Oleidesulfovibrio alaskensis DSM 16109: one gene and its partner. The protein of the gene in region 2 interacts with the protein of the main gene of each other region in a pairwise test. Links are inferred from orthologs where the notes say so. Each region holds a gene or a part of one and is shown on either strand. Other genes may lie near its edges.

What was found. Proteins that work in one complex are often made in the same cells at the same time.
Region 1: the proteins of ftsZ (region 2) and rlmN interact in binary tests that used the Escherichia coli proteins (3 or more experiments, as listed by UniProt). The link is inferred for Oleidesulfovibrio alaskensis DSM 16109 from one-to-one orthologs.

The regions. Positions count from the first base shown.
Region 1 is NZ_KI519494.1:595,801-600,710, reverse strand. What follows is about bases 1,277-4,182. They hold rlmN (dual-specificity RNA methyltransferase RlmN), read left to right. Parts: upstream 1,277-2,144; coding sequence 2,145-3,221; downstream 3,222-4,182. Other genes in these bases: H586_RS0114825 (methyl-accepting chemotaxis protein), read right to left, coding at 3,328-4,182; H586_RS0114835 (HD domain-containing protein), read left to right, coding at 1,277-1,979. Also shown: H586_RS0114840 (dihydroorotase), read left to right, coding at 1-542; more of H586_RS0114835, read left to right, coding at 657-1,276; more of H586_RS0114825, read right to left, coding at 4,183-4,910.
Region 2 is NZ_AXWQ01000006.1:12,489-17,480, reverse strand. What follows is about bases 631-3,618. They hold ftsZ (cell division protein FtsZ), read left to right. Parts: upstream 631-1,464; coding sequence 1,465-2,772; downstream 2,773-3,618. Other genes in these bases: H586_RS18220 (PaaI family thioesterase), read right to left, coding at 3,117-3,618; ftsA (cell division protein FtsA), read left to right, coding at 631-1,427. In the rest of the region: H586_RS0105095 (cell division protein FtsQ/DivIB), read left to right, coding at 1-174; more of ftsA, read left to right, coding at 201-630; more of H586_RS18220, read right to left, coding at 3,619-3,620; ribB (3,4-dihydroxy-2-butanone-4-phosphate synthase), read left to right, coding at 3,991-4,650; H586_RS0105060 (zinc metalloprotease HtpX), read right to left, coding at 4,798-4,992. UniProt on the Escherichia coli protein: Essential cell division protein that forms a contractile ring structure (Z ring) at the future cell division site. The regulation of the ring assembly controls the timing and the location of cell division.

The DNA.
Region 1 (4,910 bases), on a different replicon or contig from region 2:
TCGCGTGGGCCAAGCAGCGCGGCGTAAGAGTAACGGCCGAAACCTGCCCGCACTATCTGCTGCTGGACGATCTGGCACTGGAACAGTACTCCACAGCAGCCAAGGTCAACCCGCCGCTGCGCACCCCCGACGACGTGGCGGCCATGCGCCGTGCCGTGGCTGACGGCACCATAGACATACTGGTGACAGACCACGCCCCGCATGCCGCGCACGAAAAGGATACCCCGCTGGATGAAGCGCCCAACGGCATTTCCGGTCTGGATACGGCGGTGGCTCTGACATGGCGTCTGGTGCAGGAAGGCCTGCTGACCGAAGCCGACATGGTGCGCCTGTGGTGCCATGCTCCGGGCAGCCTGTTCCGTCTGCCGGTAAACCGCTTCACGGCGGGCGACCCTGCAAATTTTTTCCTGTTCGACCCTGCGCATGAATGGACTGTGACCCCTGAGGCGATGCATTCAAAAGGCAAAAACACGCCCTTTACCGGGTGGAAGCTTACCGGTAAGGTGACATCCCACTGGATGGGCGGTCACAGAATAGCATGACCGCAATAATGCCTTTCGGGCGGTTCCGGCTTGACAACGCACGGTTAGCTTGAAATGCATTGGCTGAACGAACAGCTTTTCCGCCGAAAGCCGGCGTATGCATAAGGAGGAAGAATGACCCAGCCCTTCAAGGATGCCATAGGCATCTGCAAGGCCATAATGCGCAACGGGTACGACGCCTACGTGGTCAACACCCAGCTGCAGTCCGAAATTCTCGATCAGGACTGCCTTGAAATAGACATCGCGTGCGAGCCCGGTTATGTGGAGCTCGGCAAGATTTTTCCCGGTCTTGAAATGTCCGGCGAAGACGGCGTGGTGGGCACCCTGCGCGAAGGGGGAACCCTTTTCCGCTTCTACCACACCGACACTGATGATTCTTCGCATCCGGAAGCCACACTTGCCCGTGTGACCCCCACCATGCTGCGCCGCCTTGAGGCAAAAGGTACGCTGCCCGCCTCGCTGGCCTGTCCGTTCATTCCCAGCTCGGCGGAAACATATCAGGGCTTTGACGATTTTTCCAAGGGCGACATACGCTTTGAGGGCGTGCCCGACGAAACCCTGCGCCGTTCTTACGTACTGGGTGTGCGCGCCATGCGCATAGCCGCCAACTTCGACCTGCCCATCGAACCCAACTCGTGGATGGCCATAGTACGCAGTGCAAGCCGCATTCTAGACTATGTGCCGGTAACGGAAATCATGGACGAATGGCGCAAGGTGGAAGCCGAAAACATGTACAAGTTCGTCCAGCTGATGTTTGACTCCATGCTGCTGCACGGACTCATTCCCGAACTGGCCGCACTGTCGCGCATCCGCCACCTGCGCACGCCCGAGGCAGGCGAAGAGACCGTGCTCGACCACACCATAGAATGCATGCGCCGCTACCCCGAAGAACTGCCCTTTGACTGGCTGGGCACCGTGGCCACCATGTTCCACGATGTGGGCAAACTGTATGCCGCCGAATACTACAACGGCAAATGGACATTCTATCAGCACCACCGCATCGGTGCCAAAGTCACACGCAAAATTCTGCGCAGGCTGCACTTTCTGCCGGAAGATGTCGACCTTATCTGCCATCTGGTGCGCAACCACATGCGTTTCCATTTCATGCTCACCGACAAGGGTATACGCCGGTTCAAGGCGCTGGATGAATACCCGCGCCTGATTGAAATGGCCAGAGCCGACATTAAAGCCCGCGACGGCAACTACACGCACTTCAACCACAATATGAAGTACCTTGAACGTGCCGAAACCCCCGAGCAGATGCTGGAACCGCTGCTGAACGGCAACGAAATCATGGAATTCACCGGTCTGAAGCCCGGCCCCTATGTGGGGGTTATCCGCGATGCGCTGCTTAAAGCGCAGGTTACGGGTGAGGTGACCAGCATGGAAGAAGCCATCGAGTACGTCAAAACGTACAGTGAACGCGCTCCCCGATAAAAAAATCAGGGCCGGAGGGGTTCCCCTTCCGGCCCTTCTTCCTATATTCCCCCTGTCGACGCCGCCCGTTTTTACCGCGGGCTGCTGCCTTTCCCGTCGTGCCGCAGCGCGCCGGGCCGCGGCAGCGCCTGTGCGTCAGCCATTCCACTCACCGGAGAAACAGTCATGGTCGATATTCTGAACCTGACATTTGAAGAGCTTGAAACTTTTCTGGTGGAAAAGCTCGGCGAAAAAAAATTCCGCGCCCGCCAGATATGGCAGTGGCTGTGGAACAAATATGTGCGCGATTTTGACCAGATGACCAATGTATCGAAACAGACCCGCGCACAGCTGAAAGAACACGCCCGCATTTTCTGGCCAGAGGTGGTCACAACCAGCAAAAGTCAGGACGGCACCACAAAATTTCTGCTGCGTCTTGCCGACGGCGCACTGGTGGAAACAGTGCTCATACCCGGTTCACAGGGCAGGATTACCCAGTGTCTTTCCTGTCAGGTGGGCTGCGCCATGGGGTGCACCTTTTGCGCCACCGGCACGTTGGGGTTTGAACGCAACATGACCATGTCTGAAATACTGGGGCAGGTGCTGGTGGCACGCGAATATCTTAACGACGTCGCCGAACGGCCCATCCTGCGCAATCTTGTCTTTATGGGCATGGGTGAACCGCTGCTCAATCTGGACGAAATCATGCGCAGCCTGCACACGCTTAACAGCGAACTGGGACTGCAGTTTTCTCCGCGGCGCATCACGGTTTCCACCTGCGGGGTAAACCCCGAAGGGCTGCGCAGGCTGGGCGAAAGCGGGCTTGCCTATCTGGCTGTATCACTGCACGCGCCCACGCAGGAACTGCGGCGCACCATCATGCCCAAAGCCGCCCGCTGGGAACTGAATGACTTCATTGAAGCCCTGCAGAGCTACCCGCTGAAAACGCGTGAACGCATAACCTTTGAATATCTGCTGCTGGGCGGGGTCAACGACTCGCTGGAGCACGCAAAACAGCTTGTCCGGCTTGTTTCACGCACCAAGGCAAAGCTCAATCTCATTGTGTACAACCCGTCGGGCGACGAGGCAGACCCTTATGCAGCCCCCACGGAAGAACGCATTCTGGCTTTTGAGCAATACCTGTGGTCAAAGCATGTCACGGCCATCATACGCAAAAGCAAAGGGGCGGACATCAAAGCCGCCTGCGGTCAGCTGAAAGCCGCCGAAACTGGCGGCACCCCCTGCTGCGCGCAGAGCGACTGACCCGATGCCGCCCTCTGCGGCACAGCCATAAAAAAGACTCCGTACCGGCCACCCTGCGGTGCTCCGGTACGGAGTCTTCATATTTCACAGACAGCCGCAGCTCGCGCTACTGTCTTTTAAGCTGCTCAACCACGTTTTGCAGTTCCTGAGCCATACGGGCCACGTTGCTTACCGCTTCGCTGGACTGCGTCATCACCTCGGACGTTTCCGCCGCAATGCGGTTTATTTCTTCCGCACCACGGGCTATCTGCTCGCTGGCGGCAGACTGCTGTTCCGACGCAGTGGCAATGGAGCGCACCTGATCGGCGGTGCTTTCCACCACGGAATGGATGCTGCCCAGTGATTTGCCAGCACGACCGGCAAGTTCTGTCGATTTCAAAACGGCCTCGCCCGCCTTGTCCATTCCTTCAATGTTTTCACGCGTGCCCTGCTGGATGGCGCTTACCGCTGCGCCCACTTCCGAGGTGGCCTGCATGGTCTTTTCGGCCAGTTTACGCACTTCGTCGGCCACCACGGCAAACCCGCGTCCGGCATCGCCCGCACGGGCAGCTTCAATGGCCGCGTTAAGCGCCAGCAGATTTGTCTGGTCGGCTATATCGCTGATAACGGTCATGATCTTGCCTATACCCTCGGCGTGGCCGCCCAGCGTGTTCAGGCTCTCCTTCAGACTGGTGGCGCGGTTTTTCACCTCGGTGATGGACTGGATAACCGCTTCCACAATCCCCTGTCCCTCTTCGGCATTATTTCTGGCATTGTCGGCACTTCCTGCGGCTTCCGACGCATTTCTGGCCACTTCCAGCACCGTGGCATTCATTTCTTCTATGGCAGCGGCAGTTTCAGAAGTACGCTCGCGCTGCACATCGCTTCCGCGGCTCGCTTCTTCCACCTGTGCCGCCAGCTGTTCCGACGCCGACGAAAGTGACAGAACCACGTGCTCCAGCTGGGCGGCAGCCTGCAGCATACCTTCGCGCTTGGCATTATCCGCTGCTTTGCGGGCTTCTTCAGCCTCCTGCATGGCCACATTGGCTTTTCTGCTCTGTTCCTCGGCCTCAATGGTCTTGGCTTCCGCCGTCTGAATCATGCTTTTGAGATTCTGCACCATTTTACGCAGCGCATCAGCCAGTACGCCTATTTCGTCCTGCCGCTGAACGCGCAGTGTATGGTCCAGCTGACCTTCGGCAACGGCCCCGGCGTATCCCGCGGTCTCACTCATGGCCCCCGCGATATTGCGCACAATAAGGAACAGAACACCGGCAACAAGCAGCGCCACAACCACGGATATGACCCGCACGATATCGGCAAGCTCGTAAGCCGCAGAGTAGATGTCGTCTTCAAAGGCGGTGACACCCACAACCCAGCCGGTTTCCGGTTCCCGCGAATATACAACATCTTTCCACCGGCCATTTTCCTCATGATTCAATTTGCCGGAATCGTTTTTGAGCATTTCTCCGGCCCAGTTCTGCTTCAGCAGATTGGTCATCAGCAGCGAGGAATCAGGATGCGCCAGCACGTTACCGTCGGAGGCCATAATAAATGCGTAGCCTTCCTTTCCTATGGTTACCGGTGCCACAAAGCGTTCCGAAAAGCTGCCCAGTTCCAGCGTACCCAGAAAGACGCCGGCCACTCGGCCGTCACGCATACACGGTACAGACACCACAAAAATCAGGTTACCTGTCAACTGACTTTTCA
Region 2 (4,992 bases):
ATGGAAGATAAAAATCTTCGTCTGGTTTTCGGGCTGGACGATATGGATGCGGACCTGAGGCGCCTTAGCCTTGTATTTGCCGATCTGGGCAGACGTGGCGAACTGGAAGGTATGCGCGACATGCGGGCGGAAGGCCCCAACGTGTGGGTACGCCGGCATGCGGCAGCCCGCTAGAACAAGGTTCCGCCGGAGGAGGAGGAATGGCCAAGTCGGATCTGATAGTCGGTCTTGATATCGGCACCACCAAAATATGCTGCGTTGTCGGCGAACCCACGGAAGAGGGCATCGACATTGTGGGCATAGGCACCAGTCCTTCCACAGGGCTGCGTAAAGGGGTGGTTGTCAATATCGAACAAACCGTCCAGTCCATCAAAAAAGCGCTGGAAGAAGCCGAGCTTATGGCAGGCTGCGAAATCCGCTCGGTCTACGCGGGCATCGCGGGCAGCCATATAAAAGGCGCCAACAGCGACGGAGTCATCGCCGTGAAAGGCGGAGAGGTGGCTCCGCGCGATGTCGAGCGCGTGCTCGACGCTGCCAAAGCGCTGAATATTCCCATGGACCGCGAGGTCATTCATATCCTTCCTCAGGAATATATAGTGGATGAGCAGCGCGGCATTGCCGATCCTCTGGGCATGGCGGGCGTGCGGCTTGAGGTGAAGGTGCACATTGTCACCGGCGCTGTGGCCAGCGCCCAGAACATTGTGCGTTCCTGCCATCGCAGCGGGCTGGATGTTTCCGACATTGTGCTTGAGGCACTGGCGTCATCCAAAGCCGTGCTGACCGAAGAAGAACGCGAGATCGGCGTGGCACTGGTTGATCTGGGCGGCGGCACCACGGATATAGCGGTGTTTGCCAACGATTCCATAAAGCACACGGGGGTGCTGGCGCTGGGCGGGCAGAACCTGACCAACGATATAGCTTTCGGGCTGCGTACCCCCATGGCTTCTGCTGAAAAAATTAAAATCAAATATGGCTGCGCCATGGCCGAGATGGTCCGCGACGACGAGGGAATAGAGGTTGCCAGCGTGGGCGACCGCGAACCCCGCCGCCTGTCGCGGCAGGTGCTTGCCGAAATATGCGAACCCCGCATGGAAGAAATCCTGTCGCTGGTCGATCAGGAGCTTGTCCGTTACGGGTTCAAGAACATGATAGGCGCAGGTGTTGTTCTGACCGGTGGTACGGCCCTTATAGAAGGCTGCCAGGAACTGGGGGAACAGATTTTCAACCTGCCCACCCGCATAGGGTATCCCCGCAACGTCGGGGGATTGAAGGATGTGGTCAACAGCCCGAAATTTGCCACCGCCGTGGGGCTTTTGTGCTACGGCGCGGAAAAGGAAGGGCTGGAACTGAAATTCCGGATCCGCGACGGCAACATGTTCAACCGTGTGCTGTCGCGTATGCGGAAGTGGTTCTCTGATATATCGTAACTTTGGGTTTCCACCGTATCGGCTAAAGGAGAGGCATATGGATTTTCACGATATCGATATCGACAGCTCGGCCAAGATCAAGGTCGTCGGCGTCGGCGGTGGCGGCGGTAACGCCGTGAACAACATGATCACATCGACGCTCAAGGGGGTGACTTTTATCACCGCCAACACCGATGTGCAGGCATTGCACCGTTCGCAGGCGGAATTTAAAATTCAGCTTGGCGAGGCGCTTACCAAAGGTCTTGGCGCCGGTGCTGACCCCGAAGTGGGCAGACAGGCAGCCCTTGAAAGCATTGAAGCCATCCGCGAAGCGCTGGGTGAAGCTGACATGGTATTTGTCACCGCCGGCATGGGCGGCGGCACCGGAACCGGTGCGGCGCCCGTTATCGCGCAGGTGGCCAAGGAAATGGGCGCGCTGACAGTGGGCGTTGTGACCAAGCCGTTTTTCTTTGAGGGCAGAAAGCGCCTTGAAGCGGCGGAAAAAGGTATCGAGCAGTTCCGCCAGCAGGTGGACAGCCTTATCACCATTCCCAACGACAGGCTGCTTTCGCTGGCTTCCAAGAAAGCGACTTTCATTGAGATGCTCAAGCGCGCAGACGAAATTCTGTACTTCGCCGTGAAAGGTATTTCAGACCTCATCATGGTGCCCGGTCTGATCAACCTCGACTTTGCCGACGTCAAGGCGGTCATGGGCGAATCGGGTCTGGCCATGATGGGCGCGGGTACTTCGTCCGGAGAATCCCGTGCGCACGAGGCAGCCCAGCGGGCCATTACCAGCCCGCTGCTTGAAGACGTTTCCATTGACGGTGCACGCGGCGTGCTGATGAACATCACCAGCAGCTACGATCTGACCATTCAGGAAGTGAGCGAAGCCGCAGGAGTCATTCAGGAAGCAGCGCACGAAGATGCCCGTATTTTCTTCGGTACCGTGTTTGACGAAAACATGGGCGATGAAATGCGCATCACCGTCATTGCCACCGGCATTGATACGTCGAGTCTGGATGAAATGCATTCCAGCGGCAAAATTACACAGATACGCGGACGTGCGGGCAGCGGTTCCGGCGGCGGTGGCGGCACTGTGTCCGCAACGCCCCATGCTGCCGCGGCAACAGCTCCGCAGGCGGCAGAAACGGCTCCCCGCAGAACGCTGGACAGCAGCGTACCGCGCGGTGTTGCCACGTTCACCGAAGGCGACAGAAGTATTCCCGCCTACCTGCGCAAGCAGCAGGCTGCACAGCCCGCGGCACCCGCGCCCCGTCAGGCAGCGGTTAACGCCGATGAGGATTTCACCTTTGACGAGGATGAATTTGAAATTCCCTCGTTCATCCGCAGAAAGCCTCAGTAACGTTCCGGTTGTGTCTGTTTGATACAGGCGCGGCAGATGACGCGGCTTTTTGCCCGCACCTGCTGCGGTTGTGCCCGTCATGGCGCGGACCGTGGCGTAGTCAGATTCATCAGGTAGACCCCGGCTTGCGGGAAACGATAGCCTCTCCTTTCCCGTATCCGGATCATTAAAAGGCCGCTCTGTACAGAGCGGCCTTTTCAGTTTTTATCTCTCCGGCACAGGCGGCGTCTTTGCGGAGCATTTTTCCGCAGGCTGATGCCGTAAGAAAAATCAGGGTACGACGCAGAAGTGACGGCACATGACCGGTGAGGCCGCACGCGCCGCTCTGCCGGCACCGGATGCCGTCATTCCGGTGTTCCGGCGGTCTCCGGCTGCTGCGGTACCCGTTTGACGTAGTAGACGCATCTTCCCTCGGCAATAAGCTGATCAGGGGCAGCGGCTGCTGTAACGCGTACATGCACGCTGGCTATGCGGTTGCCCATCACGCGTACTTCACCTTCGGCCAGCAGGTCGTCAAAAGGTGCCGGTCGCTGATAGTCCACACGCATGTCAATGGTGGCTGTTTTATCCAGCGGGCCGAAATGCGTCCACAGCGCCACGGCACCGCATATATCCACCAGTACCGCCGTCACGCCGCCGTGCAGCGCGCCGCGTGCCATGTTGCCGCAAAAGGCGTCCTGATACGGCAGCCGTACTCTGGCAAAGCCGGGTACGGCATGTTCCACACGTATTCCGAGAAGTTTGTGAAACGGGATGGACTGTTCCACAAACGTGAGAAGATCTTTGTGTATTTCCTGCATGGAGGCAAAATACGACGGCGCCGTAAACTGCGCAAGAATAATAGGCACTGTGTGCGCACAGCAGTATGAGGAACTGCTCCAAGGTGTGTTGACAGGCACATAAGGGGGGTTGTATAGCTTGTGAACTTATTCTCAGGGCGGGGTGCAATTCCCCACCGGCGGTCAGCCGGCCCGCGGTGATCAGCTCCGCGCCGGCACAGCCCGCGAGCGCCTGCCGTGGCGGCAGGGTCAGCAGATCCGGTGCAATTCCGGAGCCGACGGTCATAGTCCGGATGAAAGAGGATAAGGCAGCAACCTGTACGCAGGGCGGTGCGCCGCCTGTGACAGTCCTTTCGCCTGTGCCGCGTGTTGCGGTGCTGGCTCACTGCCTGTTCCCACGCCCTTGTTCCGTCTTTTTTCACCAGAAGGGAGTGGTATAATGTCTGCAAAAGAATCTTTGCTTACCGGAACATTTGAAGAACGTGTCGAAGCTGCTCTGGATGCCCTGCGCAGGGGCCACGGCGTGCTGGTGACCGATGATGAAGACCGCGAAAATGAAGGTGATCTGATTTTTGCGGCCGAAACGCTGTCAGACAGCCAGATGGCCATGCTCATCAGGGAATGCAGCGGCATAGTGTGCCTGTGTCTGACAGATGAAAAAGTGCGCGCGCTGGGACTGCCCATGATGGTGGAAAACAACTCCAGCCAGTATCAGACGGCGTTCACTGTTTCCATCGAAGCCTCCTGCGGCGTGTCCACCGGAGTTTCGGCAGCGGACAGGGTGTGCACCATTCAGGCTGCCATAGCCGATGATGCCTGCCCGTCGGACCTGTGCCGTCCGGGCCACGTGTTTCCGTTGCGGGCCCGTCCCGGCGGAGTGCTGGAGCGCAGAGGGCACACCGAGGCCACCGTGGACCTGATGCGCCTTGCAGGGCTGAAACCCTGCGGCGTGCTGTGCGAAGTGACCAACCCCGACGGTACCATGGCCCGTCTGCCGCAGATTGTGGATTTCGGCAGAAAACATGATATGGTGGTGCTTACCGTGGATGATCTGGTACGGTACCGTGAGATGAAGGAAAACAAATCGGCCGCGGCGTAAGCCCGCCCCGCCGGCCGGTCTGTGCCGGAACAGCCGGAGATTTTCAGACGGAGCACCGATAAGTCGGCATGGTGCTTCCTGCAAACGGAAAAAGGCCGCCTCTTTCAGAGGCGGCCTTTGATTTTAGTCGGGCATGTAAGCGCGGTGCTATCTGCCGGCCATCTGCTGCAGACGGCGGATGCGCTCTTCCATGGGCGGGTGCGTGCTGAACAGTTCGGCCATACGCACGCCGCTGAACGGGTTGACAATGAACATGTGCGCTGTGGCCTGATTGCCGCTTTGCATGGGTATTCTGCCGCTGTAGGCCCCCAGTTTCTGCAGGGCGCTGGCAAGATACATGGG